3 regions of the Faecalibacterium sp. AF10-46 genome follow, and region 2 is predicted to be linked to each of the others. Evidence: riboswitches for the same ligand, from Rfam matches in the RefSeq annotation. Region 2 holds a riboswitch; each other region holds the start of a gene.

What was found. A riboswitch is a leader RNA that binds a small molecule or an ion and turns the genes downstream of it on or off. The one in region 2 is predicted to bind thiamine pyrophosphate.
Region 1: another riboswitch for thiamine pyrophosphate. It lies ahead of thiD (bifunctional hydroxymethylpyrimidine kinase/phosphomethylpyrimidine kinase); the one in region 2 lies ahead of thiW (energy coupling factor transporter S component ThiW).
Region 3: another riboswitch for thiamine pyrophosphate. It lies ahead of DWV57_RS06570 (energy-coupled thiamine transporter ThiT); the one in region 2 lies ahead of thiW (energy coupling factor transporter S component ThiW).

What each region holds. Positions count from the first base shown of each region.
Region 1 covers NZ_QVGY01000001.1:525,560-536,229, forward strand. The annotation lists gene DWV57_RS02545 (glutamine synthetase III) at 1-1,076, opposite strand, end outside; gene DWV57_RS02550 (class I SAM-dependent rRNA methyltransferase) at 1,654-2,880, opposite strand; gene DWV57_RS02555 (CYTH domain-containing protein) at 3,076-3,564, shown strand; gene DWV57_RS02560 (rhomboid family intramembrane serine protease) at 3,561-4,193, shown strand; gene DWV57_RS02565 (TENA/THI-4 family protein) at 4,786-5,463, opposite strand; gene thiD (bifunctional hydroxymethylpyrimidine kinase/phosphomethylpyrimidine kinase) at 5,456-6,256, opposite strand; TPP riboswitch at 6,314-6,420, opposite strand; gene DWV57_RS02575 (TIGR00730 family Rossman fold protein) at 6,517-7,053, shown strand; gene DWV57_RS02580 (NAD(P)-dependent oxidoreductase) at 7,096-7,992, opposite strand; gene DWV57_RS02585 (aspartate dehydrogenase domain-containing protein) at 8,008-8,808, opposite strand; gene DWV57_RS02590 (chromate transporter) at 8,917-9,489, shown strand; gene DWV57_RS02595 (chromate transporter) at 9,486-10,058, shown strand; gene DWV57_RS02600 (hypothetical protein) at 10,186-10,461, opposite strand.
Region 2 covers NZ_QVGY01000006.1:67,614-78,283, forward strand. The annotation lists gene cbiB (adenosylcobinamide-phosphate synthase CbiB) at 1-637, shown strand, start outside; gene DWV57_RS08120 (aminotransferase class I/II-fold pyridoxal phosphate-dependent enzyme) at 634-1,701, shown strand; gene DWV57_RS08125 (cobyric acid synthase) at 1,698-3,194, shown strand; gene DWV57_RS08130 (precorrin-8X methylmutase) at 3,191-3,865, shown strand; gene DWV57_RS08135 (hypothetical protein) at 4,028-5,410, opposite strand; TPP riboswitch at 5,598-5,705, shown strand; gene thiW (energy coupling factor transporter S component ThiW) at 5,996-6,511, shown strand; gene thiM (hydroxyethylthiazole kinase) at 6,527-7,348, shown strand; gene thiE (thiamine phosphate synthase) at 7,335-7,970, shown strand; gene thiC (phosphomethylpyrimidine synthase ThiC) at 8,173-9,483, shown strand; gene DWV57_RS08160 (alanine/glycine:cation symporter family protein) at 9,660-10,670, shown strand, end outside.
Region 3 covers NZ_QVGY01000004.1:132,669-143,338, reverse strand. The annotation lists gene DWV57_RS06605 (pyruvate kinase) at 1-780, opposite strand, end outside; gene DWV57_RS14500 (hypothetical protein) at 997-1,164, opposite strand; gene DWV57_RS06600 (sodium:alanine symporter family protein) at 1,307-2,698, opposite strand; gene DWV57_RS06595 (MATE family efflux transporter) at 2,897-4,228, opposite strand; gene yfcE (phosphodiesterase) at 4,538-5,083, shown strand; gene DWV57_RS06585 (DNA glycosylase) at 5,083-5,919, shown strand; gene bilS (flavodoxin family protein BilS) at 6,012-6,503, opposite strand; tRNA gene DWV57_RS06575 (tRNA-Ala) at 6,567-6,642, opposite strand; gene DWV57_RS06570 (energy-coupled thiamine transporter ThiT) at 6,783-7,412, opposite strand; TPP riboswitch at 7,495-7,594, opposite strand; gene DWV57_RS06565 (sporulation transcriptional regulator SpoIIID) at 7,705-7,953, shown strand; gene sigG (RNA polymerase sporulation sigma factor SigG) at 8,005-8,772, opposite strand; gene DWV57_RS06555 (sigma-70 family RNA polymerase sigma factor) at 8,857-9,561, opposite strand; gene DWV57_RS06550 (sigma-E processing peptidase SpoIIGA) at 9,610-10,449, opposite strand.

The sequences.
Region 1 (10,670 bases), on a different contig from region 2:
TACTCGTCAACAGCCTTGATGACAGCAGCCAGGAACACCAGGAACTGCAGGTTCTCCATGGGGGTGTCGCCCGGGTCGAGCAGGTTCTCGTGGGTGGTGGACATGGACCAGTTGTTATGCTTGCCGCTGCCGTTCACGCCTTCAAAAGGCTTCTCATGCTGCAGGCAGACCAGACCGTACTTAGGAGCAATCTTCTTCATCATCTCCATCGTCAGCAGGTTGTGGTCGATGGCAACGTTGGTGGTGTCGAAGATGGGAGCCAGCTCATGCTGGCAGGGAGCAACTTCGTTGTGCTTGGTCTTGGCGGGAATGCCCAGCTTCCACAGCTCTTCGTCCAACTCCTTCATAAACTCGGAGACCTCGGGACGAATGACACCGAAGTAGTGCTCTTCCAGCTCCTGACCCTTGGCAGAGGGGGCACCGAACAGGGTGCGGCCGGTGAGGATCAGATCCTGACGGGCCTCGTAATCCTCCTTCTTAATAAGGAAGTACTCCTGCTCGGGGCCGACGGTGGTGGAGACGTAATCCACATCCTTGCCGAACAGCTTCAGGATACGGACCGCCTGATTGGACAGTGCGTTCATGGAACGCAGCAGCGGGGTCTTCTTATCCAGAGCCTCGCCGGTGTAGCTGACGAATGCGGTGGGGATGCACAGCACGTCATCCTTCACGAATGCGTAGCTGGTGGGGTCCCATGCAGTGTAGCCGCGGGCCTCGCAGGTGGCGCGCAGACCGCCGGAGGGGAAGGAAGATGCATCGGGCTCGCCACGCACCAGCTCCTTGCCGGAGAACTCCATGATGGCGGTGCCGTCGCCCACAGGGGAAACAAAGCCATCGTGCTTCTCACTGGTGATGCCGGTCAGTGGCTGGAACCAGTGGGTGTAGTGGGTGGCACCCAGCTCCATGGCCCAGCGCTTCATCACGCTGGCCACAACGTTTGCCACCTCAATGTCCAGCGGAGCACCCTTGTGCAGGGTGTTCTTCAGGCTCTTATAAGTTGCGCTCGGCAGGCGCTCCTTCATCACATGTTCGTTAAAGACCTTGCTGCCGTAGATTTCCATAACATTCGCTGCCATAAATCCTACTCCTTACTTGATCTTATTTTTCTTACCCTTTCGTCTGCATTCTGGTCTGCCGCAATGCCGCACCCAGAAGTACGAAAGCATCTTAACAAAAACGGCGCTGCGAGTCAGGAGGTGACCCACAGCGCCGTTGCTGTCTATGGTTTGATTATAGCCCCGGCGGGCCAAAAAGGCAATTGACAAATCTGACGATTCTGTACAAACAGCTTCCTGCATTTTTGGAGCATCCGCACTTGGTATGACTTTTGAACCTTTAAACCGGAACAGAACGATTTGGAATTGCCTCCGCTTGCGCTCTGGCAATATCAGCGGAAATAATATTTTTAAATTTGCAGTTCCGGCAGGCCTGCGGGCCCGCCGGAACTGTTTTTTCACGGGAGGAGTCGTTACGGACAATTGCATTTGCAAAACCTAGGCTTATCCGTTGCGTGACAGCCGCAGATGCTACTACCCGCTACGACCCCTTTTGTGAAAATGCGTTTGGAGCGTCCCGCAGGACGCGACAAACACGAAAATATAAAATAAAATACCTTAATGAATTGCAGAGCGAAGCGGAGCAATTTTAAAATCGTTAAATCACCTGAAAGAGGAAGAACTTCAGATAATTCGTCTCCGGCACACCCCACAGGATCGGATGATCCGGTGCCTGCTGCTTCACCTCGATCTGCCGCAGCTGGCGGTGAGCATCCTTTGCAGCGGCGCGCAGCATCTTGATGAACAGCTCCTCGGTGGCAAAGTGGGAGCAGCTGGCAGTTGCCAGATAGCCGCCGCGGGGCAGCAGCTTCATGGCACGGTAGTTGATCTCCTTGTAACCGCGCATGGCGTTCTCCACAGTGCGGCGCGCCTTGGTAAAGGCCGGCGGGTCCAGAATGATAAAATCGTAGGGGTGTCCTTCTCTTTCCAAGCGGGGCAGCAGCTCAAAGGTGTCCTCGCACAAAAAGTCCATATTGGTCAGACCGTTGCGCTGGGCATTGCGCTGCGCCATGGCAATGGCCTCGGCGCTGATGTCGGCGGCGGTCACACGGGCAGCGCCGCCCGCAGCGGCGTTCAGTGCAAAGCTGCCGGTGTGGGTAAAGCAGTCCAGCACGGTGTGACCTGCAGCAAGGCGTGCCACCGCCCGGCGGTTGTACTTCTGATCAAGGAAGAAGCCGGTCTTCTGGCCGTTCTCGAAATCCACATGATAGTAAACTCCGTTCTCGCAGATCTCGGTCTGGGTGCTTGCCGGGTGAGGCTCACCGGGCAGCTCAAACCAGCCTTTGTTCTGCTCAAGACCTTCCTTTGCGCGCAGAGCCTCATCGTTGCGCTCGTAGATGCCGTCGATGGTCTGGCCGTCGGCGCGCAGGACTTCTGCCAGAATGGGGAAGAGGATGGGCTTGAGCTTTTCCATGCCCACGCTCAGGGTCTGCGTGACGAGGATGTTGCTGAACCGGTCCACAGTCAGCCCGGGGAACTGGTCGGCTTCGCCAAAAATGACGCGGCAGGCAGAAAGGTCTGCAGGTTCCAGCACGGTCTTGCGGTAGTTCCATGCATATTCCACCCGGCGGCGCCAGAACGCAGCATCAAAGGTGTCGTTGGCATTGCGGGAGATCAGCCGCACGCGGATCTTGCTCTTGAGCGAGACAAAGCCGGTGCCAAGGTAGGAACCCTTGGTGCTGACCACATCGGCCAGAGTGCCGTTTTCCGGCTCATTTTCCGGGGAATGGAGGATGTCGTTCTCATACACCCAGGGGTGCCCGCCCACCAGCAGGCCCTCGGCGTGTTTGTTGACGGTATACACAGGGTAAGCGCGTTCTTTCATATGGTTCTCCTTATCATGAACGAACTCCCTTCGTCCCGCGTTCGCTCGACACGCTTACCGTGCAGATAGGCTCCCTCACTGAGGGAGCTGGCTGCGAAGCAGACTGAAGGAGTAAAAATCTACCCTTTATAATAGCACAAAATCATGTTATTATAAATAAGAAATGCAAAAAACCGCATGAAAGAGGGATGCATTATGGAGATCGAACGCAAATGGATGGTGAAGGGCTGGCCGGAGGGGCTGCCCCTCAGGGAGGAATTTGCCATGCGGCAGGGCTATATCAGCGTGCGGCCCACCGTGCGCATCCGGGAAGAAGCCCTCACTGGCGGCAGAACGGACTACATCCTCTGCTTCAAATCCGGGGGCGGCCTTGCCCGCGAGGAGATCGAGCGCAGCATCGACAAAGAACTGTTTGATGATCTGGAATACAAGATTATCGCTAAACCTCTCATCCCGAAGCTGCGCCGCAGCTACACCCTGCCGGACGGTTCTGTGCTGGAAGTGAACCATGTGGACGAAGGCCAGCCCACCGAGTTCTGGTATGCCGAGGTGGAGTACCCCACGGTGGAAGCAGCCCTTGCATGGCAGCCGGAAAGCTGCGGCCTTGGCGATTACCTTAAGGATGAAGTGACGAACCAGCCCGGCCAGAGCATGGGCGAATACTGGGTGGAGACAAGAGGATGAAAAAAGTAAAACTCAAACTGGAACTGCAGTACAACTCTCCGGTGATCCTCACATTTTTCCTGCTGTCACTTCTGGTGCTGTTCCTCGACCAGTGGACGGACGGGTGGACGACGATGCATCTGTTCTGTGTCTACCGCTCCTCGCTGAAGGACCCGCTGTTCTACATCCGGCTGTTCGGCCATGTGCTGGGCCATGCCAGCTGGGATCACTTTCTGAATAATATGCTGTTGCTGCTCGTTGTTGGCCCGCCAATGGAAGAAAAGTACGGCAGCAAGCCGCTTTTGTGCGGCATGGTGTTCACCGCTCTGGTCACCGGCGTGCTGCAATGCGTGCTGTTCCCACGTTCGGGGCTGCTGGGCGCGTCCGGCATCGTGTTCATGCTTATCATGCTTTCGTCGCTGGCGGGCTTCTCCGGCGGCATCCCGGTCACCATGCTGCTGGTTGCAGCGCTGTACTTTGGTCAGCAGGTGTACGATATCATTTTTGTGCACGACAATGTAGCAAACTTCATGCATATTGTGGGCGGCTTATGCGGCACAGCCTTTGGCTACTACAGTGCGCTGCACAGCCGCCGCAGACCGGCAAAAGCGGTGAAGTTTTCCAGCACGAACGGCCGCCGGAAGCGCTGAACCCACTGTGGACATAGGCTGATTTTGAAAAAAATTGCAAACAGGGATTGACAAACGAAAAATCTGTGGTTTAATATAGCAAAATTCAATACACTAAACCGTTGAAGTGGAGATAACGGCGAACCATGCCTGTACAGAGAGCCTGCGCAGCTGAGAAGCAGACCGGAAACAGTTCGTCAAGGAAAGTGTGACTTTGCGTTATATTTTCCCGAAATGGACCGCTGAGGGTGCAGGGAAATGCGGCGGATTTTCGCCGCACAGTATTCTGCAACGTAGGGCATACGTCAGTTGCCGGGGATGTGTTGGCATCCCGCCAAGTGCATGGGGTCATGCCCATGAAGTCAGGGTGGCACCGCGGATAAAAGGCCAAATTTTATTCGTCCTTGACAGAAGAGAGTTCTTCTGTTAGGGGCGTTTTTCTTTTCCACTCCCTCGGCAGAAGAGCCGGGGGAGTTTTTGTTTTAGGGTTCCCTTGTTTCCGGCACGAAGGCTCATGCCTGCGGCTGCGGCCACGAAAATCTGAACAAAACAAATGCACCCGGTTGCTGCGGTTCTGCCCACAGGCCGGGTGCATTTTATATTTTAGGAAAAATTACAGGTCACTGCGCGGGGAAGCTGCCATGGCCCAGAAGCTCAGCTCGTGCTCCGAGCAGGCATGGAAGATCTCGCGGCAGCGGGCAAGGCGTTCGTCGCTCAGGCCTTCGCAGACTTTTTCTGCAAACGCGGCCCAGTCGCGGCAGGCCGCCTCATAGCCCTTGTCAGCATAGTCCACCACCAGTGCACCATAAAGGGTATCCTGCACGGAAGGCTTTTCTTCCAGCAGTTTCTGGAAGATCCAGCCATAGCTCAGCATACAGGGCAGGCAGGCCATCATGCACTCGGCTGCGCCCTCGCCGTTTTTGGCGGCTTCGATCATAGAGTCCACATAGGCACGGTTCTCCGGCCGCAGCGGCAGGCTCTGGATGCCTTCATCGGTCAGTCCAAAGTGCTTGAGATAGTGCAGGCGGGCTGCATCCTCGCTCTCATTCACGAAGGAAAGCAGGGAATAGTAGGTGCGGATGGTCTGCATATCCTTTGCCTTGGTCATGCCCCAGGCAAACACCTTGGCATATTCCCGCAGGTAAAGACTGTCCTCCACGATGTAGCCCTTGAAGCAGGCTTCATCCAGTGTGCCATCCGCAAGGTGAGTCAGAAATTTTGAGTGCAGGCATTTCTCCCACACAGGCAGACTTTCCTGCACCAGCTGCTGCACAAAGGTCTGCTCACTCACCCACAAACTCTCCCTTCAGTGCAAACATATGGTCCATCGGGCCGGAGCCGTGGCCCAGATCCAGCATGGCAGAAAGACAGCCGGAAATGTAGGCCTTTGCGCGCTCCACCGATGCATCCAGATCATAGCCCTTTGCCAGATTGGACGCAATGGCGCTGGACAGGGTGCAGCCGGTGCCGTGGGTATTGGGGTTTGCAATGCGCTTGCCGCGGAACCATTTGCCGCAGCCGTCCCGCCACAGAAGGTCGTCGGTATCGTTGATCTGGTGGCCACCCTTGCACAGCACGGCACAGTGGTATTTCTCGCTGATCAGCCTTGCAGCGGCCTCCATTCCGGCCGCATCGGTGATCTTCATGCCGGAAAGGATCTCAGCCTCCGGAATGTTGGGGGTGACCACCTCTGCCATGGGCAGCAGCTTTTCGGTCAGCGCCTGCACGGCATCGTCCCGCAGCAGCTTGGAGCCGGAGGTGGCAACCATCACCGGGTCCACCACGATATGCTTTGCGCCGTAGGTGTGCAGCTTTTCGGCGATCACACCGATCAGCTCTGCCGAGGATACCATGCCGATCTTGACGGCATCCGGGTAGATGTCGGTAAAAATGGCATCGATCTCCTGTGCCAGAAATTCGGGTGTGGCTTCAAAAATGCCGGTCACACCGGTGGTGTTCTGGGCAGTCAGTGCGGTAATGGCGCTCATGGCGTACACGCCGTTTGCAGTCATGGTTTTGATATCGGCTTGGATGCCAGCACCGCCGCTGGAATCGCTGCCGGCAATCGTCAATGCAGTTTTCATGGTTACAACTTCCTTTGCAAAAAATGCGGAAATGCCCGCAAGGAGGCACCTCCGCACTTTGAAGCAGCAGTATCTCCCTACGTTGGCATTGTCCAAATCAGGTCACAGGTCTGGGCAAACAGCCCACTCTCAGCCTGCTTTTGCAGGCTCCCTTTTTTCTGCGTTCAAGAATACCACAGTGCCGCTGCATTTGCAAGGGGATGGCCCTTTTCAATCGGCCCGTTGCGTGGTAAAATGGAAAAAACAAAGGGGGAAATACCATGAACATCACGGTCTATCTTGGAGCAAATGCGGGCAATGATCCTGCGCTGGCGGAAGCTGTCCGGGAACTGGGCAGCTGGATCGGTGCAAACGGGCACCGCCTTGTGTACGGCGGCTCCCGCAGCGGCCTGATGGGTCAGCTTGCCCAGAGCGCGCTGGACGCAGGCGGCACGGTGACCGGTGTGGAACCGCAGTTCTTTGTGCAGCAGGAGCTGCAGCACGATGGCCTGACCGAGCTGATCGTCACCAAGGACATGACCGAGCGCAAGACGAAGATGATCGAGCTGGGCGATGCCTTTATCGCATTCCCCGGCGGCACCGGCACGCTGGAAGAGATCGCAGAGGTAATGTCCAAGGTCTCGCTGGGCCAGTTGGACGCGCCCTGCATCCTGTATGATCTGAACGGCTACTACGACAGCCTGAAAGCACTGCTTGCCAAAATGATCGAGAAGGGCCTTTCCACGCCGCAGCGCCAGCAGGGCATCCGATTTGCGGCGAATCTGGAAGAGATTACAACAATTTTGAATAAAGCCTAAAAGGAAACGCTTCCCCGGCCCGGGAAGCGTTTCCTTTTTATATCATTCTCCCAGTGCAGTGCGGATATTTGCCAGCACCTTCTGGCTCAGCAGCACAAAAGCCTGCTTGGTGCGTCCGGCAGAAACATTCGCGCAATGCACATTCTCACGGGCAAAGAAGTCTTCACTCACCGGGCCGGCAGCGGCACGGGTGTCACAGAAGAAGTGGGTGCCCGGCAGAGCAAGCCACTGTTCCAGAGCAGCAGAGTCAAAGCCCGGACCGATGGAGGTGTTGAACAGCACCTTGCCTGCGCCCAGCTGTGCAAATTCGTCCTTGCCCAACAGCAGTACGTTCTTGTTCAGGCAGGTGAACACCACCTCGCTCTCGGTCAGCAGCTGTGCCAGCGGCTTATAGGCCATGCCCACAGCTTCGGCATCCGGCTTGCGGGTGCGGCTGTAATAGGCAATGTCGGCACCCATGAACTGCAGCGCGTCGGCGATCATTTTGCCGGACACACCCAGCCCGATGATGCCTGCCTTCAGCCCGGTGATCTCCACCGGCTCGTCCCGCAGCATGGGCATCCCAAAACCGTGCAGGATGCCGGTGAGCTCATGCAGGACGTACTCCACAACGCCGCGGTCGCCGTAGTCCCGGATGCCCAGCACTTTGATGCCGCGGGTGCGGGCGTAGGCGATATCCACATTGGCGCTTTCCTCAGAATACAGGCTGCAGCACATGCCGATGTAACGGATATTCGGGCAGCGCTCGATCACATTTTTGCCCATGCGGGAGGTGTAGCTCAGAAGCACGGCATCGGCATTTCCGATGCGCTGCACGATCTGGTCATCGCTGGCCGGGATATCGCGGTACAGCACCACTTCTTTTGCGTACTGATGCAGCGCTTCCTCGGCGGAAGGAATCAGGCTTACCGGCTCAATGGCCACCAGTTTGTTGAACATCAGTAAAGTCCTCCTTTAATAGAAGCATACAGGGGAGGAGAGGTTGCGCAGCAGGGCAACTACGCTCCAACCGGCAATGGCGCTGGTGGAAGAGCAGATATCCACCACGGCCTTCACGCCCTCGATCTCGGCGGTGATGCAGTGGTCGTCGCCCACCCAGCCGGGTACCGAGTGCATGGTCACGCCGGTGATCTCCGGGCCGGTGGTGGCCAGCGAGGTGGCAACAGCCACATTCACGCGGCGGGGGAAGGTGGCAATGGCCTGCTTGGCATTGCCGGTGAACACGGTGGTCTTTTCGGTATCGGTCAGCAGGTGGTCGGCCCATACCGGCGTGTTGCGGAAGCCCTTGGCTCCGGTGTGGGTCTCAATGCCTGCCGTCTCGGCCAGCTTCTGCGCCTCGGCCATCAGGGTGACGGTCTGCAGCACATCAAAGCCGCCAATGGCACCGCTTGCCAGATGCACCTTGGCACCGCCCTCCACGGCAGCGGCCTTGACCTGCTCGTAAAAATCAAGGTCCGCAAAGGCACCAATGGAAATAATGACCAGATTCACGCCTTTTTTCAGTACAGGCACAGCCATGGCGCGCACAGCCTCCACCGAAGCAGTCTCCACAATGTATTCCGGCTGCAGTGTCAGCAGAGCATCCACATCATCGCAGACGGGACAGCCGACCTCGGCGGCAAGTTTTTCTGCCGAAGCACGGGTGCGGCTGGTCACGCCCACCAGCTCATAGTCCGGCAGCAGACCGTTCTTCCATGCGTTGGCCACAATGCCGCCCAGAAAGCCGCAGCCTACGATACCAAATTTTGTTTTCATATCCTAAACTCCTTTTTCTGCTTTTTCCAAAGAAAACAGCATATTCCATTAAAGTATATCATATCAAAACAAAAAATGATATAATAAGGTGCAAGAAAGGAGAAAGCTATGTCGAAAACAAAGGAGCTTTTCTGGACGTTTTTCAAAATTGGAGCGTTCACGTTTGGCGGCGGCTATGCCATGGTGGCTTTGCTGCAGAATGAATTTGTGGAAGAGAAAAAGTGGGTGACAAAAGAAGAATTTCTGGACATGGTGGCAATTGCGGAGTCTACGCCCGGCCCGGTGGCGGTGAACAGTGCCACCTATATCGGCTACAAGATCGAGGGCGCGGCAGGTGCGGCAGCGTCCACGGTGGCGGTATGTCTTCCGTCCTTCGCGGTCATTTATCTGATCTCGCTGTTCTTTGACCAGTTCCTCCGCCTGTCGGTAGTGGCAAGTGCGTTCCACGGCATTCAGGTGTGTGTGATCTATCTGATCCTCTCGGCGGGCCTGAAAATGCTGAAGCAGCTGGAACACAGCGTCTTCAATATTGTCATCCTGACCACGGTTGCGGCAGCGATGGTGGGCTGTTCCATTGCAGCAGTGTCCTTCTCTTCCATTTTTTACATCCTGTTCAGCGGTGCGGCCGGGCTGCTGGTGTATGCAGTACAGCAGCTGCGGAAGGGGGAGAAGAAGCCGTGATCTATGTAGAACTTTTCTGGAATTTTCTCATGATCGGCGCGCTGTCCTTTGGCGGCGGCTACGGGATGATCTCGCTGGTGCGGGAAACGGTCTTAGGACACGGTTGGCTGACAGAAGGCGAATTTCTCAGCTTCATTGCCGTGTCGGAATCCACACCCGGCCCGCTGGCTATCAATATGGCTACCTTCATCGGCGCTTCACAGGGCGGCTTCTGGGGCGCGCTGTGTGCGACGCTGGGTGTGGTGCTGCCGTCCTTTGTCATTATCCTGCTCGTTGCATCGGTGCTGCAGAACCTGATGAAGTATGCGGGAGTCAACGCAGTTCTTGGCGGCGTTCGTCCCTGTGTGGTGGCGATGATCCTGGCAACTGCTGTCAACATGGCGCTTTCTACGCTGGCCGGATTTGCAGCGGACAAGGCAGGCATTGCACCGGATCTCCGTTCCATTGTGGTGTTCCTGCTGCTGTGGGGGCTGCATGCCCTTTGCCGCCGGAAAAAGGGCAAAGCACCATCGCCCATTGGGATGATCCTGCTCTCTGCAGGACTGGGGATCCTGTTCTGGGGAGCATAAAAAATAACGCGCCGGGTGGTTCTCGTTGAAAGATCCGGTGCGTTTTGTTGTAAAAAGCCGGGCACAGGAAAACTCATGGCTCCCTGTGCCCGGCTTCAGCTTTTATTGGAATTTAGGCGCTGTGCGATCAAGCTGCAACAGAAGAAGCAGCTTCGCTGGAAGCAGCCTCACTGGAAGCGGCCTCAGAAGAAGCGGCCTCGCTGGAAGCAGCCTCAGAAGAAGAACCGTTCTCCTCTGCAACAGCGGAAGAAGCGTTCTCCTCGGCCTCAGCAGCAACAGAAGTGCTGGTAGAAGCAGCCTCGGAAGAGGATGCAGCAGTGGAGGAAGCAGAACCGCCGCAAGCGGTCATGCCAACAGCCAGAGCCAGAGCAACAACAGCAACACAAACATTCTTGAGTTTCATATCTAAAATCTCCTTGCCATACGCAAATGTATTTTGCAGAAGGCCCTACAGGAAGTGCCTTTCTGCAAGTGGATATTCTAGTCTTTTTTGCGAAAAAATCAAGAGCTTTTTGGGCTAAGAAGTGAGATTTCAATGATAATCTACGATTTTGTTATAATTTATCGCTAAAAGTCAAAGAGTTTTTGTTAAACTGATCGAAGCGCAGAGAA
Region 2 (10,670 bases):
CACAAATGTGTATATCGAGCTGGTCCGGAACGACCTGCCCGCTGCTCGCAAAGCCGTGAGCCGCATCGTGGGCCGCGACACCCAGAACCTGACCGCAGAGGGTGTGACCAAAGCTGCGGTGGAAACGGTGGCCGAAAATGCCAGCGACGGCGTCATTGCGCCGCTGCTGTATATGCTCATCGGCGGGGCACCGCTGGCGCTGACCTACAAGGCTATCAATACCATGGACAGCATGCTGGGCTACAAAAACGAGAAGTATCTTTACTTTGGCCGCGCAGCCGCGAAGCTGGACGACCTTGCCAACTACATCCCCAGCCGCCTTGCCGCCCTTTTGTGGGTGGCCGCTGCGGCCTTTACCGGCAACGATGCCAAGGGCGCATGGCACATCTGGCGGCGGGACCGGTGCAACCACGCCAGCCCCAACAGCGCCCAGACCGAAAGCGCCTGCGCCGGTGCACTGGGCGTGCAGCTGGCCGGCCCGGCTTACTATTTTGGCGAATATTACCCCAAGCCCACCATCGGTGATGCCCTGCGCCCCATTGAGCCGCAGGACATCCTGCGCGCCAACCGCATGATGTATGTGGCAAGCGGCTTTGCGCTGGCATGGGGTGCAGCAATACGGGGGTTCCTTGCATGAAACAATTGCCCCATGGCGGCGACTGGGCGGGCTACCGCGCCGAGTTTGGCCGCGACCCGCTGGATTTTTCGGCCAATGTCAGCCCGCTGGGTCTGCCCGGGGGCGTGGCAAAGGCCATTACGGCAGCGCTTGCCACGGCCGACCGCTACCCCGACCCGCTGTGCCGGGCCCTGCGTGAAAAACTGGCGGTGGCTGAGGGAGTGCCCGCCGAATGGCTGCTGTGCGGCAACGGCGCGGCAGACCTCATCTTCCGGCTGGCGCTGGCCGAAAAGCCCCGCACCGCCCTTGTGACGGCACCCACCTTCGCCGAGTACGCCACGGCACTGGGAACTGTGGACTGCAGGGTGGAACGGCATTTTTTGCGGGAAGAAAACGATTTTGCGGTGACGAAGGATCTCCTGAACGCGGTGCACCCGGGTACAAATATGGTGTTCCTCTGTCAGCCCAACAACCCCACCGGCCAGCTGGCAGAGCCTGCCCTTGTGGAAGCGCTGCTGCACAGATGCGAAGCCGTGGGTGCGGTGCTGGCCGTGGACGAATGCTTTCTGGATTTTCTGCCGGAGGGCGAAGGCCTTTCGGCAAAGCATCTGCTGAAAAACAGCAAAAAACTGATTATTTTAAAAGCCTTCACCAAGCTTTACGGCATGGCAGGCGTGCGTCTGGGCTATTGCCTGTGCTCTGATACAGAGCTGCTTGCCCGGATGCGGGCAGCGGGCCAGCCGTGGGCGGTTTCCAGTCTGGCACAGGCGGCGGGCATTGCTGCGCTGGATGAGACGGAATATGTGGCGAAGGTGCGTGCATTGATCGAAGCACAGCGGCCTGTGCTGGCAGACGGCCTGCGGGCGCTGGGCCTGCGGGTGATCGAGGGCCGGGCTAACTATCTGCTGTTCCGCGCGCCGGAAGCGCTGGGCGAAGCGCTGCGCCGCAAGGGTGCGGTACTGCGCAGCTGCGGCAATTATCCGGGCCTTGATGCCAGCTGGTACCGCACCGCCGTGCGCACAGAAAACGAGAACCGGCAGCTGCTTGCACTGCTGGCCGAAACCCTGCCGGAGGTGGCGCAATGAGCAAAGCAAAATGCATTATGGTGCAGGGCACCATGAGCGGTGCGGGCAAAAGCCTGCTGTGCGCGGCGCTGTGCCGCATCTTTGCGCAGGATGGCTACCGCGTGGCCCCTTTCAAAAGCCAGAACATGGCCCTGAACAGCTTCGTCACCCGCAACGGTGCAGAGATGGGCCGTGCTCAGGTGGTGCAGGCACAGGCTGCAGGCGTGGAGCCGGATGTGCGCATGAACCCCATCCTGCTCAAGCCCAGCAGCGATGTGGGCAGTCAGGTGATCGTGAACGGCAAGGCCCGGGGCCAGATGCCTGCCGCCGCCTACTTTAAAATGAAGCGCAGCCTTATCCCGGACATTCTGGAAGCCTACAACAGCCTTGCCGCTGAGAACGACATTATCGTGATCGAAGGCGCGGGCAGCCCGGCGGAGATCAACCTGAAAGCCGACGATATCGTGAACATGGGCCTTGCAAAGCTGGTGGATGCGCCGGTGCTGCTGGCGGGCGATATCGACCGGGGCGGCGTATTCGCCCAGCTGTACGGCACTGTGGAGCTGCTGGAAGCCGACGAGCGTGCCCGCATCAGGGGCCTCATCATCAACAAGTTCCGGGGCGATGTGGAGATCCTGCGGCCCGGCCTTGCCATGCTGGAAGAAAAAACGCAGCTGCCCGTACTGGGCGTAGTGCCGTACCTGCGGGTGGAGATCGAGGACGAGGACTCCCTCTCCGACCGGCTGGATACAAAAGCTGCGGTCAAGCCGCTGGATATCGCCATCCTGCGCCTGCCGCATGTGTCCAACTTCACCGACTTTATCCCGCTGGAGCAGCACCCGCTGCTGGGTGTGCGGTATGTGCAGCGCACCCGCCAGCTGGGTGCACCGGATCTCGTCATCCTGCCCGGCACCAAGAACACCATGGACGACCTGCGCTGGCTGCGGGAAAGCGGACTGGAAGCGGCGGTGCTCAGGCTTTCGGCAGCCGGTACGCCGGTGCTGGGCGTGTGCGGCGGCTATCAGATGCTGGGCGAACAGCTCTGCGACCCGGCAGGGGAGGAGAGCGGCACCCCCTGCACCCTGCGGGGCCTTGGCCTGCTGCCCACCACGACGGTGTTCGGCACCGAAAAGCACCTGACCCAGACCGCAGCCCGCGCTGCCGCAGTTCCTTTTGCCGGGGCAGCTCTCACGGGCTACGAGATCCACGCAGGCCGCACCGAGGTGCGGGGCAGTGCGTTCTGCATCCTTGCAGACGGCACGCCGGAGGGCTGTGTGCAGGACGGTGTATTCGGTACCTACCTGCACGGCCTGTTCGACACCGGCGAACTGACCGAAAAACTGACCGCATTTTTGTGCAAACGGAAGGGCATCGATCCGGCCGGGGCCGAGCTTATCCCCATGGAGCAGTACCGTCAGCAGCAGTTTGATCTGCTTGCCGATGGTGTGCGTGCGGCACTGGATATGCCCGCCATCTATGCCGCCATGGGAATGCAAAAAGGAGACAACACATGACACCGCAGCATCATCTGCCCGCCGACATTGAACGGACGAGCATCTCCATTATCACAAGGGAACTGGACGAGCTGGGCCTGACCCCGCCGCCGGAGACGGCTGCGGTGGTCAAGCGGGTCATCCACACCACCGCGGATTTCGACTATGCCAAAAATCTGCGCTTTACACCCGGCGCGGTGGAAGCCGCAGTCAAGGCCCTGCACGCGGGTGCTTTCATCGTTACCGACACCAATATGGCGCTGGCGGGCATCACAAAGCCGGGCCTGAAAAAACTGAACGGTGAAGCCATCTGCTACATGGCAGACCCCGCTGTGGCCGAAGCCGCAAAGCAGGCGGGCACCACCCGTGCCGTTGCCGCCATGCACCGCGCTGCCCGGGAGCACCCGGGGGCCATTCTGGCCATTGGCAATGCGCCCACGGCCCTTTTGACCATTGCGGAGGAAATGGAAGCCGGTCTGCGGCCTGCACTGGTCATTGGCGTGCCGGTGGGGTTTGTGAATGTGGTGGAAAGCAAGGAAGTACTGTTTGCCGCCTGCGAGCGATACGGCGTGCCTGCCATCGCCGCCATGGGCCGCAAGGGCGGCAGCAATGTGGCTGCAGCCATCTGCAACGCCCTCATTTACTCTGCCGCCGAAATGCTGGATCCCGCAGCAAGAGGGTGGAAAGGATAAGGCGGAAACAGCATAATATCAAAAACCCGGAACCCTTTTTGAGCCGTTTTGGCCGAGAAAAGGTTCCGGGTTTTGTTCATGATTTTTTCAGAGAGATATTTTGCAACAGCCCCATTTTCACGGAAAAGGTCCGAACCGAGCACGGCATCCACACTGCCGGCATCAGGCTGCGGGGAACGTCTTGTTCCACACTTCGATCACCTTGAACTTCGGGGTCCAGCCTTCGGGCTCAAAGCGGTCGCCCTTGGCAGCCATGGTGCCTTGCTCGGTGCACCACTGTGCGGCCTTGGCCATATCAGGGTCGGTCACATCCGCAAAGGCGGGTGCGCCTGCGGGTTCGGGCCTGCCTGCGGTGTTCCACACCAGCAGAGCCAGCTGGCCGCGGTTTGCGGGGATGGCTGCGCCCTCGGGCAGGAGGCTGTGCAGGATCACGCGGGTGGCGATCTCGTAGCCGCCCCAGATGGCTGCACCGCCAACGGCCACGGCGGCAATGGTACCGCCTGTGGTATCAGGTTCCACGCCGAAGTCTTCATCAAGAGGTTCGTCCGGGTCGATGGGCTGATACGGGTCAAGCGAGCTGGCCGACCACTGAGCGACCAGTTCCACCGGGCCATTGGGCATTTTAAAGGTAAAGGTTGTGCTGGTGCTTTTGTTTGTCTCTGTCCAGCCGCCCTCCGGCTCTTCGGGTGCAGTGCCGGTGGAGTTCCACTTCTCAAACTCCATCCAGTAGCCGTCTTTCAGGGTGGTAGCCACTGTCACCGTTTCGCCTTCCTTGATCCAAAGGCTGCTGAGTGGTTCGCCGTTGATGGTCACACTGCCCAGCCTGTCGTTGATGGATACCTTGTACAGCTGGTCCCGCTGTGCTTCCAGCGTCACATTGCCGTAAGGCATTTTAAAGGTGAACTCCGGGCTGGTCTGCCAGCCGTCATCCGGCTCTACGGGTGCTTTGCCGGTATACGTCCACTGCAGGAAGGGGTTCTCCTCCGTGCTCTCGGCCCGGACGGTGACCGGCTGGCCCGGCTTCACGATCTTTTTGGATGTGCCGGTGTCGCCGGTTCCGTCCACGATGGTGCCGTGTGTGACGTTGACATCGTACAGGGTCGTCCTGTGTGCCACCAGGAGCACTATGTCGGACGGCATGGTGAAGCTGAAGCTCGGCTTGTGCTCCCAGCCTTCCTCCGGGTCTACAAGAGTCGTGTAGCTCTGCCACTGATCAAATTCGTGGTGGTCGTTGATGAAACCATCCACAAGCTTTACGGTAACGCGGACGCCTGCCGGTGCCTGATAGACCTGCTTACCGTCCACAAAGAACTCGGCTTTACTCTTATCTTCATACAGGTGATATGTCTCCCGATACGCTGCGCTCAGGCTCACGTTGCCCTCAGGCATCTTAAGGTCCGTTGTTGTCCCGCCTTTTGTAAGCGTGATCATCGCCGCGCTTCCTATTTCCGGTTCTGCCGCCAGTGCCGGTGCGCACACGCTCAGCACCATGCACAGCGCCACGAGGGCTGAGAGCAGCCTTTGGGTCAGGGTCGTCTGCTTCATACGGAATTCCTCCTTTTTGCTTACGGGGGGGGGTATGCGTCCACCTTGAAAATACCATATTTCACCTTCTTTTTCAATAAAACCTGCGTGAAACGCCCCAAAAACTGCGTGAAAAACGTTTTGCACCGCTGTGCGCGCCTTTGCCCCCTCTTGCAATTTGTGCGCAAAGGGTGTAGAATACAATCACAATCAAATACAGGGGAGCTTGTGAAGCAGGCTGAGAGGAAGTACCCAAACTTCGACCCTTTTACCTGATGCGGATAATGCCGCCGTAGGAAGTCAGAATGGATGATTTTTTGCAGGAGGCACCGCGGAAGGTGTCTCCTGTTTTTTGTTGTGCACCTATTACCATTAAGGAGGATGCCTTGTACTTTTCTGCGGAAGTGCCGCAGCGGGCTGAGGGGGAGCGCCCTGAGCTTTGTGACCGTCAGCGATGGGAAGCCGTGTTCCGGCGTGAGAGGAGACCAGAAAGTCTCGACCGCTTCTTATAGTTCCTGCGCCGGGTCTGGCACCGGGTGCGGGCTGTTTGCGGAGGCGCTGTATGGTTTTTGCTGCTTCCGCAGGTTTGGAAAGGAGCCTTGCCTTATGAAAAAACTCTCTGTGAAAAAGCTGGCGCTGGCCGGCATGCTGTGTGCTCTGTGCGTGGTGGGCAGCGTATTCAGCTTCCCCATGTTCGGCAGCAAATGTGCACCCATCCAGCACATGGTCAATGTGACCTGCGCGGTGCTGCTTGGCCCGTGGTGGGGCGTGGGCGTGGCCTTTGTGGCCTCGCTGCTGCGCAATCTGCTGGGTCTGGGCAGCCTGATGGCCTTCCCCGGCAGCATGTTCGGCGCACTGCTGTGCGGCCTTGTGTACCATAAGACCAAAAACATCCTTGCCACCATGGTGGGCGAGGTGTTCGGCACCAGCATTCTGGGCGGCCTGTGCGCTTACCCGGTGGCCATCTTCCTCATGGGCAAGAGCGCTGGCGATATCGCGTTCTATGCCTACATCGTGCCGTTCCTCATCTCCACTGCAGTGGGTTCCATCATTGCGGGCGTGCTGGTGTACAGCCTGCAGCGCTCCGGCGCACTGCGCTCCATGCAGCAGAGCCTTTCTTAACGAAGGTGCGTGCAAATGTTTAAAACAGAGTTTGAAAATGTCCGCCGCACCTGCCCGCTCATCCATAACATTACCAACTACGTCACCGTGAACGACTGCGCCAACATGGTGCTGGCCTGCGGTGCTTCGCCCATCATGGCCGACGATGCCGCCGAGGTGGAGGACATCACCACCATCTGCGGCGGTCTGAACATCAACATCGGCACCCTGAACAGCCGCACCATCACCAGCATGCTGCTGGCGGGCAAAAAGGCAAACCAGCTGGGCCATCCTGTGGTGCTGGACCCGGTGGGTGCGGGTGCATCCCGTCTGCGCACCGACACGGCTTTCCGCCTGCTCAGGGACGTAAAGTTCACCGTGATCCGCGGCAACATCTCGGAGATCAAAACGCTGGCCTCCGGCGCGGGAACCACCAAGGGCGTGGATGCCGATGTGGCCGATAAAGTTACTGAGGCCAATCTGGATTCTGCCGTGGCCTTTGCCAAGGCCTTTGCAGCCCAGACGGGTGCCGTTATTGCCATTACCGGTGCCATCGACATCGTGGCCGATGCCCACACCGCCTACTGCATCCGCAACGGCAATGCCATGATGAGCAGCATCACCGGTACGGGCTGCCAGCTTTCGGCCCTGACGGCGGCGTTCGTCACCGCCAACCCCGGCCATCCGCTGGAAGCCGCTGCAGCCGCAGTGTGCGCCATGGGCCTTGCGGGCGAGACCGCCCACAAGCGCCTGACCCCGCTGGACGGCAACTCCACCTACCGCAATTATATCATCGATGCCATTTACAATATGACCCCGGATCAGCTGGAAGAAGGAGCAAACTATGAAGTGCGATAAGCAGAACATGCTTCTGTATGCCGTCACCGACCGCGCATGGGTGGGCAAACAGACCCTCTATGAACAGGTGGAGAGCGCCCTGAAGGGCGGTGTCACCTGTGTGCAGCTGCGTGAAAAAGAGCTGGACGACGAAGCCTTTCTGAAAGAGGCTGTGGAGATCCATGCTCTGTGCCAGCGCTACGGCGTGCCGTTCTTTGTGAACGACAACGTGGACATTGCCATCCGCTGCCACGCCGAGGGCGTGCACGTGGGGCAGGAGGATATGGCCGCAGCGCAGGTGCGCGCCCGTGTGGGCGAGGGAATGATGATCGGCGTTTCCGTCCACAGTGTGGAGGAAGCACGGGAAGCCGTCAAGCACGGCGCAGACTGCCTTGGCGTGGGCGCGGCCTTTGCCACCCACACCAAGACCGATGTGGATGTTCTGCCCCACGAGACCCTGAAGGCCATCTGTGATGCCGTGGACATCCCGGTGGTGGCCATTGGCGGCATCCACAAGGAGAACATCCTGCAGCTCAAGGGCACCGGTGTGGATGGCGTGGCCCTTGTGAGCGCCATCTTTGCAGCAGACGACATCGAGACCGAGTGCAAAGAGTTGAAAGCCCTGTCGGAGCAGATCATCTGACCGATCCCGCGGCAAACCGGGGACACCACCTTGGGCCGCGTTATAAAATTCATGGAGAAAATCAACATGAAAAGCGTATTTTGCGCAGGTGCCGGCATCCAGAACGTTCTGTTTTTTCTGAATGACGGCTGCCTTTCCCTACCCTTGTATGACCAGCACCCTGCTGTTCAGAGATAAACTGTCATTTGGAGGAACAGAGCGTATGCAGACTTATACCACTCAGATGGATGCTGCCCGCAAGGGCATCATCACGCCGCAGATGGAGATCGTGGCTAAAAAAGAGTATCGCACCACCGAGGAGATCCGCCAGTGGGTGGCCGAAGGCAAGGTAGCCATTCCGGCCAACAAGCACCACGAGTGTTTAAACCCCGAGGGTGTCGGCTCCATGCTGCGCACCAAGATCAACGTGAACCTTGGTGTCTCCCGCGACTGCAAGGACTACAACGTGGAGATGCAGAAGGTGATGAGCGCCGTCAACATGGGTGCGGAAGCCATTATGGATCTTTCCAGCCACGGCAACACCCAGCCCTTCCGCCAGAAGCTGACCCACGAGTGCCCGGTGATGATCGGCACTGTGCCGGTGTACGATTCGGTCATCCACTACCAGCGCGATCTGGCTGAGCTGACCGCACAGGACTTCATCGATGTGGTGCGCCTGCATGCAGAGGACGGTGTGGACTTTGTTACCCTGCACTGCGGCATCACCCGCAAGACCATCGAGCAGATCCGCAAGCACAAGCGCAAGATGAACATTGTCAGCCGCGGTGGCTCTCTGGTGTTTGCATGGATGAGCATGACCGGCAACGAGAACCCCTTCTACGAGCACTTTGACGAGATCTGCGAGATCTGCGCCGAGCATGATGTGACCATCTCGCTGGGCGACGCCTGCCGTCCCGGCTGTCTGGCCGACGCCACCGATGTGTGCCAGATCGAGGAGCTGGTGCGTCTGGGTGAGCTGACCAAGCGCGCATGGGCACACAACGTGCAGGTGATGGTGGAAGGCCCCGGTCATGTGCCCCTGAATCAGGTGGCTGCCAACATGGAGGTGCAGAAGAGCATCTGCATGGGCGCACCCTTCTATGTGCTGGGACCCCTCGTCACCGATATCGCCCCCGGTTACGACCACATCACCGCTGCCATCGGCGGCGCTGTGGCTGCAGCCAGCGGTGCAGCTTTCCTGTGCTATGTGACCCCCGCCGAGCATCTGGCTCTGCCCAATGTGGACGATGTGAAGCAGGGCATCGTGGCCTCCAAGATCGCTGCCCACGCCGCCGATATCGCCAAGGGCATCCCCCACGCCCGGGACATCGACGATAAGATGGGCGATGCCCGCCGTGTGCTGGACTGGGATGCACAGTTCGCCTGCGCACTGGACCCGGAGACCGCAAAGGCCATCCGAGATGCCCGTCTGCCGGAGGACGACCACAGCGACACCTGCAGCATGTGCGGCAAGTTCTGTGCCGTGCGCAGCATGAACAAGGCGCTGGCCGGTGAGTACATCGACATTCTGTAAAAATCTTCTGTTTTGCGCGCAGCAGCGTGCATCTTCCTCCGCCGCCCGGTATGACCGCCGGGCGGCTTTTTTATTATCGATTATTTCTATCAATTTTTTAGAATTTACAATTCTTCTGTACTGTACTATAATAAAGTCAACAACTTCATTCACCCAAAGTACAGGAGGAATCTGCCTTGCTGGTAAATCTTATCGAATCCGTCTATCGCCTTTTGTGGGGCGACTTGTTCACCATCCCGCTGGGCGGCGGCATCGGCATTTCCTTCATGGTGGTGCTGCTGTTCACGGCGGGTATCTGGTTCACCTGCCGCACCCGTCTTTTGCCGGTGCGGCTGTTCCGGGATATGATCGCCGCCGTGTGCGAGAAAAAGCAGGGCAGGGACGGCCTTTCCTCCTTCCAGACGCTGGTCATTTCCACCGCCACCCGCGTGGGCATGGGCAATCTGGTGGGCGTGGTGGCCGCTGTTTCTGCAGGCGGTGCCGGTGCGGTGTTCTGGATGTGGGTCACTGCCATTTTGGGTGCGTCCACCTCCTTTATCGAATCCACCCTTGCCCAGAAATACCGCCAGCCCGACCCGCTGTACGGCGGCTGGCGCGGCGGCCCGGCCTACTATCTGCATGTGCTGGCGGAGCGCAGGCGCGGCAAAAAGCTCAAACGCTCTGTGGCAGCGGCGCTGTTTGCGGTGTCTGGCCTCATCTGCTGGTGCGGCATCAGTCAGGTGATCTCCAACTCGGTCAGTTCTGCGTTTGAAAATGCGTTCCATATTCCGCCGCTTACTACCACACTGGTGCTCACGGCCATTGCGGCGGTGATCGTGCTGCGCAAGAATGCCACCGTGAAAAGTCTGGACGTGATGGTGCCCATCATGGCGGTGTGCTATTTTGTCATCACCGTGGGCGTCGTGCTGTTCAACCTGCCCAAGCTCCCGGCGGTGTTCGGGCGCATCTTTGCGGAAGCGTTCGGTCTGCAGCAGGCCGTGGCTGGCGGCTTTGGTGCTGTGCTGATGAACGGTGTCAAGCGCGGCCTGTTCTCCAACGAAGCGGGCAGCGGTTCGGCACCCTGTGCAGCTGCCGCCGCAGAGTGCGACGACCCGGTCAAGATGGGCTTTGTGCAGGCACTTGGCGTGCTGATCGATACGGTGGTGATCTGCAGCTGCACGGCTTTTTTGATGCTGCTGGTGCCGCAG
Region 3 (10,670 bases), on a different contig from region 2:
CTGGGTCACCACCATAAAAGGCACACCGGCAGCCCGGCAGGCGGCGGAAAGCTGCTTCTGGCAGCGGGGCAGCTCCCACAGCGGCATGGAATTGCCAAGGTCGCCCCGGGCAATGACAATCTCATCTACAAGGTGGATGAATTCCGGCAGGGCACGCACACCGGTCATGTTTTCAATTTTGGCAAAGATACGGATATCCGCAGCCCCGGCTTCTTCCAGCGCATGGCGCAGGGCCAGAATATCTGCTTTGCCGCGCACAAAAGGCAGCATCACACCGGTAACACCGCACTGCTTTGCAATTTTCAGGTTCTGCAGGTCTTCCTCCGTCAGGGTAGGCGAGGGCACCGCAAGGCCCAGTGCAGCAATGCTTTTGCGGCTCTGCAGGGTGCCGCCGCGCACCACGGTGCACACAAGGGCTTCCGGCAATGCCTGTGTGACCTGCACCAGAAGCTTGCCGTCGTCCAGCAGAAGCTGCTGTCCGGGCGCAGCCGCCTGTACCAGAGCTGCCGGGCAAGGTACGCCGTCTGCGCCAAGGCGTACAGAGCTGCCCTCAACCAGAGCAACAGGCTCTGCCAGCGTGCCGATGCGCAGTTCCGGCCCCTGCAGGTCGATCAGCAGCTGGCGGATGCCGGCTGCGCGGATCATGGCCAGCCAGTCGGTGTGCGCCGCCAGCGGCCCGTGGGAAAGATTCATGCGGATGCCGGTCATGCCGGCTTCCACCATGTGCTGCAAGATCGCCGGCTGTGCGCAGGCCGGGCCGATGGTACCATAAAAATCCAAGGTTCATTCCCTCGATTCATTTTTTATTTCTAATGTATATTGTAACATGAACTGTCCGGGTTGAAAAGAGCCGGACGCGGGCAGAATAAGGGGATTGAAAAAATGCGGTAGCAGCCTGCGCAGGGAAATTGCGAAAAATCAAAGATCCGGAACCTTTTGGAGCCGTTTTGGCCCTGAAAAAGTTCCGGGTTTCGTACAGTATTTTTTGGATGCTTTTTATCGGCAAAGGCCGAGACGCTTTTTGAAGCCCTCCCACAGGCGCACCACCCGCTCCCGCGGCAGGAAATAGTTCACCAGCAGTGCAATGATCACACCAATGGCGGTGTCCAGAATGGAGCGCGCCCGGCAGCTGAACCTTGTGCCGGGGGATATCTTGTTCCGCAAGGTGTTCTGCTATACCCGCAAGGACGGCGATTGCTGGGTGCACTGTGTGGCATGGGTACCGGTACACCTGCCCGAATAACAAAAGAGGCTGTTGCACATCGTTTTAGCCGAAAGTTCAACAGCCTCTTTTTGTTGTGGGCAATCAGCCCTCCGATGCAAAAAATTCTTTGGTCAGCCTGACCACTGTGCCGGAAAGCAGCAGCAGCGCGAGCAGGTTCGGAATGCTCATCAGGCCGTTGAAGGTGTCGGCGATGCTCCACAGCAGGCCCAGATCCATCGTTGCGCCCAGAATGGACACAAAGGAGTAGACCAGAAAGAAGGGCTTTGCCACCTTATCGCTGCGGCACAGGAATACCAGGAACCGGGAACCATACAGGCCCCAGCCGATGATGGTGGAAAAAGCAAAGCAGCACAGGGCCACGGCGGTAAAGATGGAAGCCCAGCCGCCGTAGGTGGTGGTAAAGCCGCTGATGGTCAGCTCTGCACCGGCTGCGGTGCCGTAGTTCACGGTGGTGCCGCTGCACAGAATGACCATGGCAGTCAGGGTGCAGATGACGATGGTATCAGCAAACACTTCAAAGATGCCGAACATGCCCTGCTTGACCGGCTTTTTGGTGTCGGCGCAGGCGTGGGCAATGGAACCGGTGCCAAGGCCGGCCTCGTTGGAGAAAATGCCGCGGGACACACCCTTCTGCATACTGACGAACAGGCTGCCGATGGTGCCGCCGGTGAACGCTGCCGGGTTGAACGCACCCGCAATGATGGACTCGAACACATAGGGCAGGCGCTCAAAGTTCAGCACCATAACGCCCACGGACAGCACGATGTAGAACAGAGCCATAAAGGGCACCAGCTTTTCGCTCACGCTGCCAATGCGCTTGATGCCGCCCAGCAGCACCATGGCCACCAGCATGGCCACTGCGATGCCAACCACGAGGTTCAGGGTAGAAAGCGCACCGCCGCCCACCACGCCGTACTCCAGCAGAGCGGTATCGATAGCGGCAACGATGGTATTTACCTGTGTGGCATTGCCGGTGCCAAACACGGTCAGCACGCCAAACAGGGAATACAGCACAGCAAGAAACTGCCAATGCTTGCTCAGGCCGTTTTTAATGTAGTACATGGGGCCGCCTACCCATTCGCCCGCCTCGCTGCGCTCACGGTAGTGCACCGCCAGCGTGACCTCGGCAAACTTGGTGCACATGCCCAGCAGGGCAGAACACCACATCCAGAACACGGCACCCGGTCCGCCAATGGCGATCGCGCCTGCCACACCGGCAATGTTGCCGGTGCCCACGGTGCCGGCCAGCGCGGTGCACACCGCCTGAAAGGGGGTCATGGCACCATCGGAAGCATCCTTTTTGCGGAACATGCGTCCGATGGTGGTCTTGATGGCGTAGGGAAATTTGCGGATCTGCAAAAAGCCCGTGCGAACGCTCAGGAGCAGGCCTACGCCGATGATGCACACCATGGCGGGCACGCCCCAGATGAATTGGTTGACCGCCTGATTGACGGCCGTGATCGTCTCGATCATATTTTTCCCACATCCTCTGTTAAATTGCGATTTTCCAGCCGCAATGCCGGAAAATAAACACCTCATTTTACCGCAGTTTTTGCGCACTGTCAAATAAAATGCACAAAAAAGAGGGAGGGCTTTTGGCAAACTCTCCCTCAACTGCTTGAAACTATTTTATTTTACTTGGCCTTCGCCGTCCAGCGCTTTCAAGAAGGCTCAGCACTTTCCAACTGCCTTGCGGTACACCGGGTAAGCCACGATGGCGGACAGCACTTCGGTGATCCAGAATGCATGCCACACACCGTTGGCACCAAGGAAATGGCACAGCACAGCGGCCAGCGGCATGATGAATACGATGTAGCGGCACAGCGAGATGACTAGCGATTCTGCGCCCTTGCCAAGGCCTTCCAGTGCACCGGAAGAGGTGGTGGATACGGCAGAAACCACAAAGCCCAGACAGATGATGCGCAGGGCAGTCTGGCCGATGGCGACGGTTTCGGGGTTGGAGGTGAACAGCTGCATCAGCGGGCGGGAAGCGAACAGGCAGATGACCGTGCCCGCAGCCATGATGACAGCACTCATGATGAGGGTGAGTTCGTAGAGCTTTTTCACGCGGGCGTGCTGCTTGGCACCGTAATTGTAGCCAATGAGCGGGCGCATACCCTGCACGATGCCGTTGGCGGGCAGATACAGGAAGGTCTGCAGCTTGTAGTAAATGCCCAGCACCACCACGTAGCTCTGAGAAAAGCCCGCCAGCAGGCCGTTCAGGAAGGTGACCAGCAGAGAGGGCAGGGCCAGATTGAGGATGGCCGGCACGCCGATGGCATACAGTCTGCCGTCCAGTGCGGCATCCGGGCGCAGGCAGCTGCGGCGCAGTCGGACAGGCAGCTCAGTACGGACGTAAACGAAGAGGTAAACGCACAGGCTCAGCAGCTGGCCGATGCCGGTGGCAAGGGCCGCACCTGCAATGCCCATGGCAGGCACCGGGCCAAGGCCGAAGATCAGGATGGGGTCCAGAAGGATGTTGCACACACAGCCGAAGATCAGCGCCGCCATAGTCACCTTCATGCGGCCCACGGCCTGAAACATCTTTTCAAAGGCCAGTGCCGCCATGTTGATGGTGGCAAACAGGAATACGATGGTGGAGTAGGTGATGCCGGATGCGATCAGGCCTGCGTCGCTGGTGAACCGGCGCAAAAAGCCCGGCATGATGACAATGCTGACAATGGTGATGAGAATGCCGTGCATCAGGCTCAGCGCCATGCCGTGGGTGGCGGCAGTCTCGGCCTTTTTGTGGTCGCCTGCGCCAAGGTACAGTGCGATCATGGCATTGATGCCAATGCCAAAGCCAATGGCAATGGCGTTGGCAAAGTTCTGGATGGGATACACCAGACTGAGGGCAGTCATGGCATCCTCGCTGATACGAGCCACGAACAGGCTGTCCACGATGTTGTACAGGCTGTTCACCAGCATGGAGATAACGTTCGGCAGTGCCATGGATACCAGCAGCGGCAGCACCGATTTTTCTTTCATAAAGGTCTCGTTCATAGTGTTTGCATTGCTCCTGTAGAGAAAAGAAATGAATTACTGCAGCCGCGGAATCGTCAGGGCGAGACTGCTCGAAAACAAACGCAGACGCAAAAAAGCCACACAATGGCTTTTTTGAAGTCATTGTGTGGCGAAAAGTAGCATACTGCTGTAAAAATCCACACGAATTTTATTAACTGTAGGATAACACGGCTTCCGGCAGATGTCAAGAGGTCAAACGGATAAAGTATGACTTTTATAGACTTGACCATTTTTCACCGGGAGGCTAAAATAAAAATAGATACTTTATAAAATAAGGAGAATCCTGCCATGAAATGGATGATCGCATCCGACCTGCACGGGTCGGCGTTTTATTGCAAAAAAATGATCAAAGCGTTTGAGCGGGAGAGAGCAGACCGGCTGCTTTTGCTGGGGGATCTTTTGTATCACGGCCCCCGCAACGACCTGCCGGAGGGCTATGCCCCGAAGGAGGTCATCCCGCTCCTGAACGGGCTGAAGCCGGCGCTTTTGTGCGTGCGGGGCAACTGTGACGCTGAGGTGGATCAGATGGTGCTGGATTTTCCCATTCTGGCCGACTATGCGGTGCTGCCGGTGGGCAGGCGGCTCGTTTACGCTACCCACGGTCATGTGCACAACCTGAAAAACCTGCCGCCGCTGGCTCCGGGGGATGTCCTGCTGCATGGACACACCCACATTCCGGCGTGGACAGAGTTCGGCGAAGGCAATCTCTACCTGAACCCCGGTTCTGTGAGCATCCCGAAGGAGGGGAGTGCACATAGCTATATGACACTGGAAGGGGAGACTTTCCTTTGGAAAACGCTGGAAGGCGAAGTGTACCGGGAGCTGGAGCTGTGATGGGGGCAATGGAGCTGGAAGAGAAAACGGTTCAGATCCGGGATGATTTCGACCCGGACAAAATTCTGGAAAGCGGCCAGTGCTTTCGCCCCCGGAAGCAGGCGGAGGGCTGGTATCGGTTTGTTTCCGGGAGACAGCTGCTTTACCTCAGACCACTGCGCAGCGGAACCTACACGGTGCGGTGTGAGCCGGGCGCATGGGAAACCTTCTGGCACGGTTACTTCGACCTTGGCCGCAGCTATGCCGCCCTGCGCGGAAAGCTGGACAGCCGGGACGACTTTCTGCAGCGTGCCATGGAATATGGCCGGGGCATCCGGGTGCTGCGTCAGGATGAGTGGGAGATGCTGGTCAGCTTCATCATCTCGCAGCGAAAGAGCATCCCGGCTATCCGCAGGGCGGTAGAGCTGCTTTCGGAGCGGTTTGGCGAGCGGCTGGGCAGCGATAGCGAAGGGCCGGTGTATACGTTCCCGACAGCAGAAGCGCTCTGCTGTGCCGGGGAGCAGGCGCTGCAGGAGTGCGGTCTTGGCTACCGCACCCGCTACGTGCTGCATGCGGCGCAGCAGGCGGCAGAGGGCACACTGGACCTGAAGAAGCTGGCTTCCCTGCCCGATGAAGCACTTTTTGCCCGTTTGATGGAACTGGACGGTGTGGGCAAAAAGGTGGCAAACTGCGTGTGTCTGTTCGGCTATGGCCGTGTGGGCCGTGTGCCGGTGGATGTCTGGATCGAACGGCTCATCCGGGACGAGTTTGCCGGGCAGGACCCGTTCCCGCAGTTCGGGCTGGAAGCAGGCATCGTGCAGCAGTACCTGTTCTTTTATAAAAGAAGCGTGGGATAAGAACCGCGGAGCCGCAGGCAGGAGCGTAGGATCATCCGCTAAGCAAAAAAGGCAACGGCTTCCTCTGTTTGAGGAAAACCGCTGCCTTTTTATCATTTTACCGCCTGCTTTAATCGTTCCAGATCTTCTGCATCCGGGTGAGAAAGGGCGTTGTCAAAATTCTCGATCAGCGCATCCAGATTGGGCAGATGGATCGGCTGCTTTTTCATGCCCTCATACCGCTGGCGTACCGAAAGCGGCATCTTGCCCTGACACATATAACGGCCGAAGACTGTGTTGCTCCTGTCCAGCGAACCCTCCACCTTTTTCAGGATCTTGTTGAAATACTCCTCACTGCCGCCAAAGCCGGCGGTGCCAAAAAGGAAGATATTTTTGCCGTGCAGCTGCTTCAAAAAGTCCAAAGTGCTTTCGTCGGCGTTTCCCTTGTCTGTCCAGAAGCCCACATAGAGGGCATCCGCTTCCATGGCAGCAGGGTCCGGGGTGCCAAAATAGCAGCAGTTTTCCTGTGGCAGACAGGCGTGCAGCGTGTCTGCCAATAATTTTGTGTTGCCTGTTTTACTGCTGAATACGATCGCGTAGCTCATAATCTCTCCTTTGGTCGGTAACAACAAAAAACACCACACGTTTCCGTGCGGTGCTTTTCCTTCTGGTGGAGAATACCGGGATCGAACCGGTGACCTCTTGCATGCCATGCAAGCGCTCTCCCAGCTGAGCTAATCCCCCAGACGTTCGTGCCGTGCCTGACGACAGGAGTAATTATACCAGCGCTTTGCCGGATTGTCAACAGCTTTTTGGGATTTTCTGCAAAAAAATTCCCGCCGGGGAAATACCCTTCCCGGCGGGAAAAATGACTGCGAAAAAACTTACGCTCTTGCGTTCTGCGGGTCGAAGATCTGCGGTGCGACACGGATCAGGATCACCACAAGGACCGTGGTCAGAATGGCTTCGGGCAGCATGTAGGTGGCGTTGTACACGGCGCTGTACAGCCAGCACAGACCGTCCACGCTCATGTTGGAGATGCCGGGAAAGCCGATCTCGGTCATCCAGCTGAAAGCGTAGTCGTAGTCCTTCCAGACGATGTAACCGGACAGAAAGCTGCACAAAAAGCGCAGCAGGCACACCACAAAGGCGCTGACACCGACACCCACGGTGCGGCGGCGGAACGGCTTTGCGATCAGGCAGGCAAAGCCCAGCACCGTGAAGGCCAGAAGGTAGTCCAGCAGCACGCAGCCCACCTGTGCCGTGAGGGTCTGGCAGTATGCCAGATTGCCAAGGCCCTGCACAAGCTGGATCAGGCTGTTGACGAACGCAGTCATGATGCCCCACTTTGCGCCGTGGCGGTAGCTCATTACCAGAATGGGCACCATGCTGAACAGGGTGATGGAACCGCCGTGGGGCATGAGCGGGATCTGGATCATGCTCAAAACGGTGGACAGGGCGATCATCAGTGCGCCCTCCACCAGAATGCGGGTCTTGGAATAGGTTTTGGTCATAGGGATTCCTCTTCTCAGAACGATAGTACACAAAAACAAAATGCGCCCGCTTTCCAGCAGGCGCACGGGGTTTGTGAAAGAACGGACAGTTCTGCAAACTCCCACGCCGGCATTGTCCGGTCTGGTAAAAGGGTACTCCGCAAAACGCGGATCTCAGCCTTTCGGCGCCCCTGTTTTTATGTCCAAGCAAAAGTATAGCGCATCCGGCGCAAAAGTCAAGCCCCGGCGGAACATATCTGCCCCGGCCTGTGCATAGGCTGTACTATAAGTTCACAATGGGAGGAGTCTGGATATGAAGGGAGACCCCGAACAGAGGGCGGTACAGCTGGGCGAATATATCGCGGCCAACCGGGCCACAGTGCGTGCGGCGGCAGCGGTGTTCGGGTGCAGCAAGTCCACCGTGCACAAGGATGTTGCGGTGCGGCTGCGGACGCTGCAGCCGGAGCTGTTCCGGCAGGTGCGTGCGGTTCTGGCCTGCAATAAGGCAGAGCGGCATCTGCGCGGCGGTGCGGCCACCCGGCGCAAATACAGCCGCAGATAAAAGACGGCACACTTCCGAACAAAACGGAAGCTGTGCCGCCTTTTTTAAGGTTCAGTCCCGGGTGCGGAACTGGCTCAGTGCGCCTTTTTCCAACCGGCTGACCTGTGCCTGACTGATGCCGATCTCCTGCGCCACCTCCATCTGGGTCTTGCCCTGCAGGTAGCGCAGCTCCATGATCCGCTTTTCCCGCGGGGTCAGCCCGGCCACGGTCTGCCGGAACTGCAGCCCGCTGATCCAGCTGTCCTCGCCGTCCGGGTCCCGCACCTGATCGATCACATACATCGCATCGCCGCCATCGGTGTACACCGGCTCTTCCAGACTGATCGGCTCCATCACCGATTCCAGCGCAGCGGCCACTTCGCGCCGGGCAAGGCCCGCCGCCTGCGCGATCTCGTCCATGGTCGGCTCGCGGCCCAGCTGCTTTTCCAGCGCTTCGCGGCTCTGCATGGCCCGGTAGGCGGTATCCCGCAGGCTGCGGCTCACCCGCAGGGCATTGTTGTCCCGCAGAAAGCGCCGGATCTCCCCAATGATCATGGGCACGCCGTAGGTGGAGAAGCGCACCGGCTGGGCGGGGTCAAAATGATCGATGGCCTTGATAAGCCCGATGCACCCCACCTGAAACAGGTCGTCCAGATTTTCGCCGCGCTGGGCGAACCGCTGCACCACGCTGAGCACCAGCCGCAGGTTGCCTTCCACCATTTGTTCCCGGGCTGTCGCATCACCGGCGTGGGCGCGGGCCAGCAGTTCCCGCTTTTCGGCTTCGGTCAGCACAGGCAGCTTTGCAGTGTTCATGCCGCACAGCTCCACTTTGTTGTACATCCAAACGCCCCCGGTCTGTTTTTGTTCTCACCGGGAGTATGGCCCTGCGTGCAAAGCACTATGCACGGGAAAAACTGGGAGCCGTTATTCGTTTTCCAATTGTACTTTTAAGGTATGGATGATCCGTTTTTCCAGCCGGGAAATGTAGCTTTGGCTGATGCCCAGTGCGTCGGCGGCCTCCTTCTGGGTGCGCTCAATGCCGTCCGCCAGACCAAAGCGCAGCTCCATGATCTGACGTTCCCGCGGGGACAGGCTGTCCACGGCCCGGCGAAGAACGGCGCGCTCCGCATCCTGTTCCAGCCGCTGGCTGATCTGGTTCTCATCACTGCCCAGAATATCAGAAAGCAGCAGCTCGTTGCCGTCGCCATCCACGTTCAGCGGTTCGTCGATGCTGGCTTCCTGACGGCGGTTGGAGCTTTTGCGTAAGTACATCAGAATTTCATTGCCGATGCAGCGGCTGGCGTAAGTGGCCAGCTTGATGCTGCGCTCCGGCGTGAAGGTGTTCACCGCCTTGATCAGCCCGATGGTGCCAATGCTGATCATGTCCTCGGCAGGCACACCGCTGCTTTCGTACTTTTTGGCAAGATACACCACCAGCCGCAGGTTGTGGGTGATCAGGTCGTCCCGGGCGCAGGCGTCCCCCTCTGCCATGCGGGCCAGCAGGGCCTTTTCCTGTTCCGGGGTCAGGGGCGGGGGCAGGCTGGGCGCGCCCGCCAGAAAATGTGCGCCGCCGCAATAGCCCAGCCGTGCAAGGAGCCAACGCCAGAACCGGTGCAGAACATGAAACATGAATACCCCTCCTGTACATCTATAAGTATCGATCGCATCAAGTGCTTCTCAGCGGATGCCCAGCTGTACGGCCAATTCGCTGCCCAGCAGAGCTGTCCATGGCTGCTGTGTTTCCGGGCGGCAGAATGCGGCCAGAATGCCCGCTGCACTGCCTTTGCTGGTGCGCAGGGCCTTGGCCGGAACGGCAGGCAGCACGCAGTGCCCGGCAATGGTGGTGCAGGGCACCAGCCGCACCCGCAACTCCGGCGGCGGTGCTGTGCCGCAGGCAAAATAACTGTCCAGAAATGTGCGCAGCTCCGGCGGCAGGGCACTGCGCACGGCAGGATAACAGACCAGAACCACTGCCTGCCCGGTCAGCGGGTCCTGCACGGAGAAGCCGGTGTCACAGAAAGCCTGTACGGAGAGGACTGAGCCTTCCAGCTCCAGCACAGCGGCAAAGCAGCGGGTGCCTGCACGGCCAAAGCAGAACAGTACGCCGCGCAGCACAGCAAACACTGCACCGCAGCACAGCAGCAGCCGGCCCGGAGACAGCGGCAGATAGACGCAGAGATTTGCGCTTTGCACCCCGGGCAGCAGTACGGCTCCGCACAGCAGCAGGTTCAGCAGCAGATACCACGCACACAGCTGCACAAAATTGCGCAGGCCCGGCACGCCGTAAGCCGCAGCTACAGCAGCACAGCAGGTGAATACCTTATAAAGGAAAGCTGCAGGCCCGGGCAGCTCCGGCAGCAGAATGCCCAGCGAAGCTGCTGACGCTGCCGCACTGCCCGCCATCAGCCGCAGGCCGCTGCACTGCCGCGCGCACAAAAGCCCTGCGCCCAAAAGCAGTGCTGCTGCGGCCAGAAAGTTCGTCAGCAGCAGTTCGTCCAGATAGATCACGGTTTTCATACACGGTCCCTTTCAAATTCCAGTATCTTCCAGTTTTGCAAAAAAACATGTCGCTGTGTGCAAAAAAGCGGCTTCTGTAAGAATTTTGAGACCGGATTTTCACAGTCTATCACATTTTTCACATTTTTTTCAAAAAAGTACTTGAACATTTCTGGAAAGTGTGGTATATTATTGCCATCCTAGTAAGGGACGTAAGCCAAACAAATGGCTTGCAAATATCT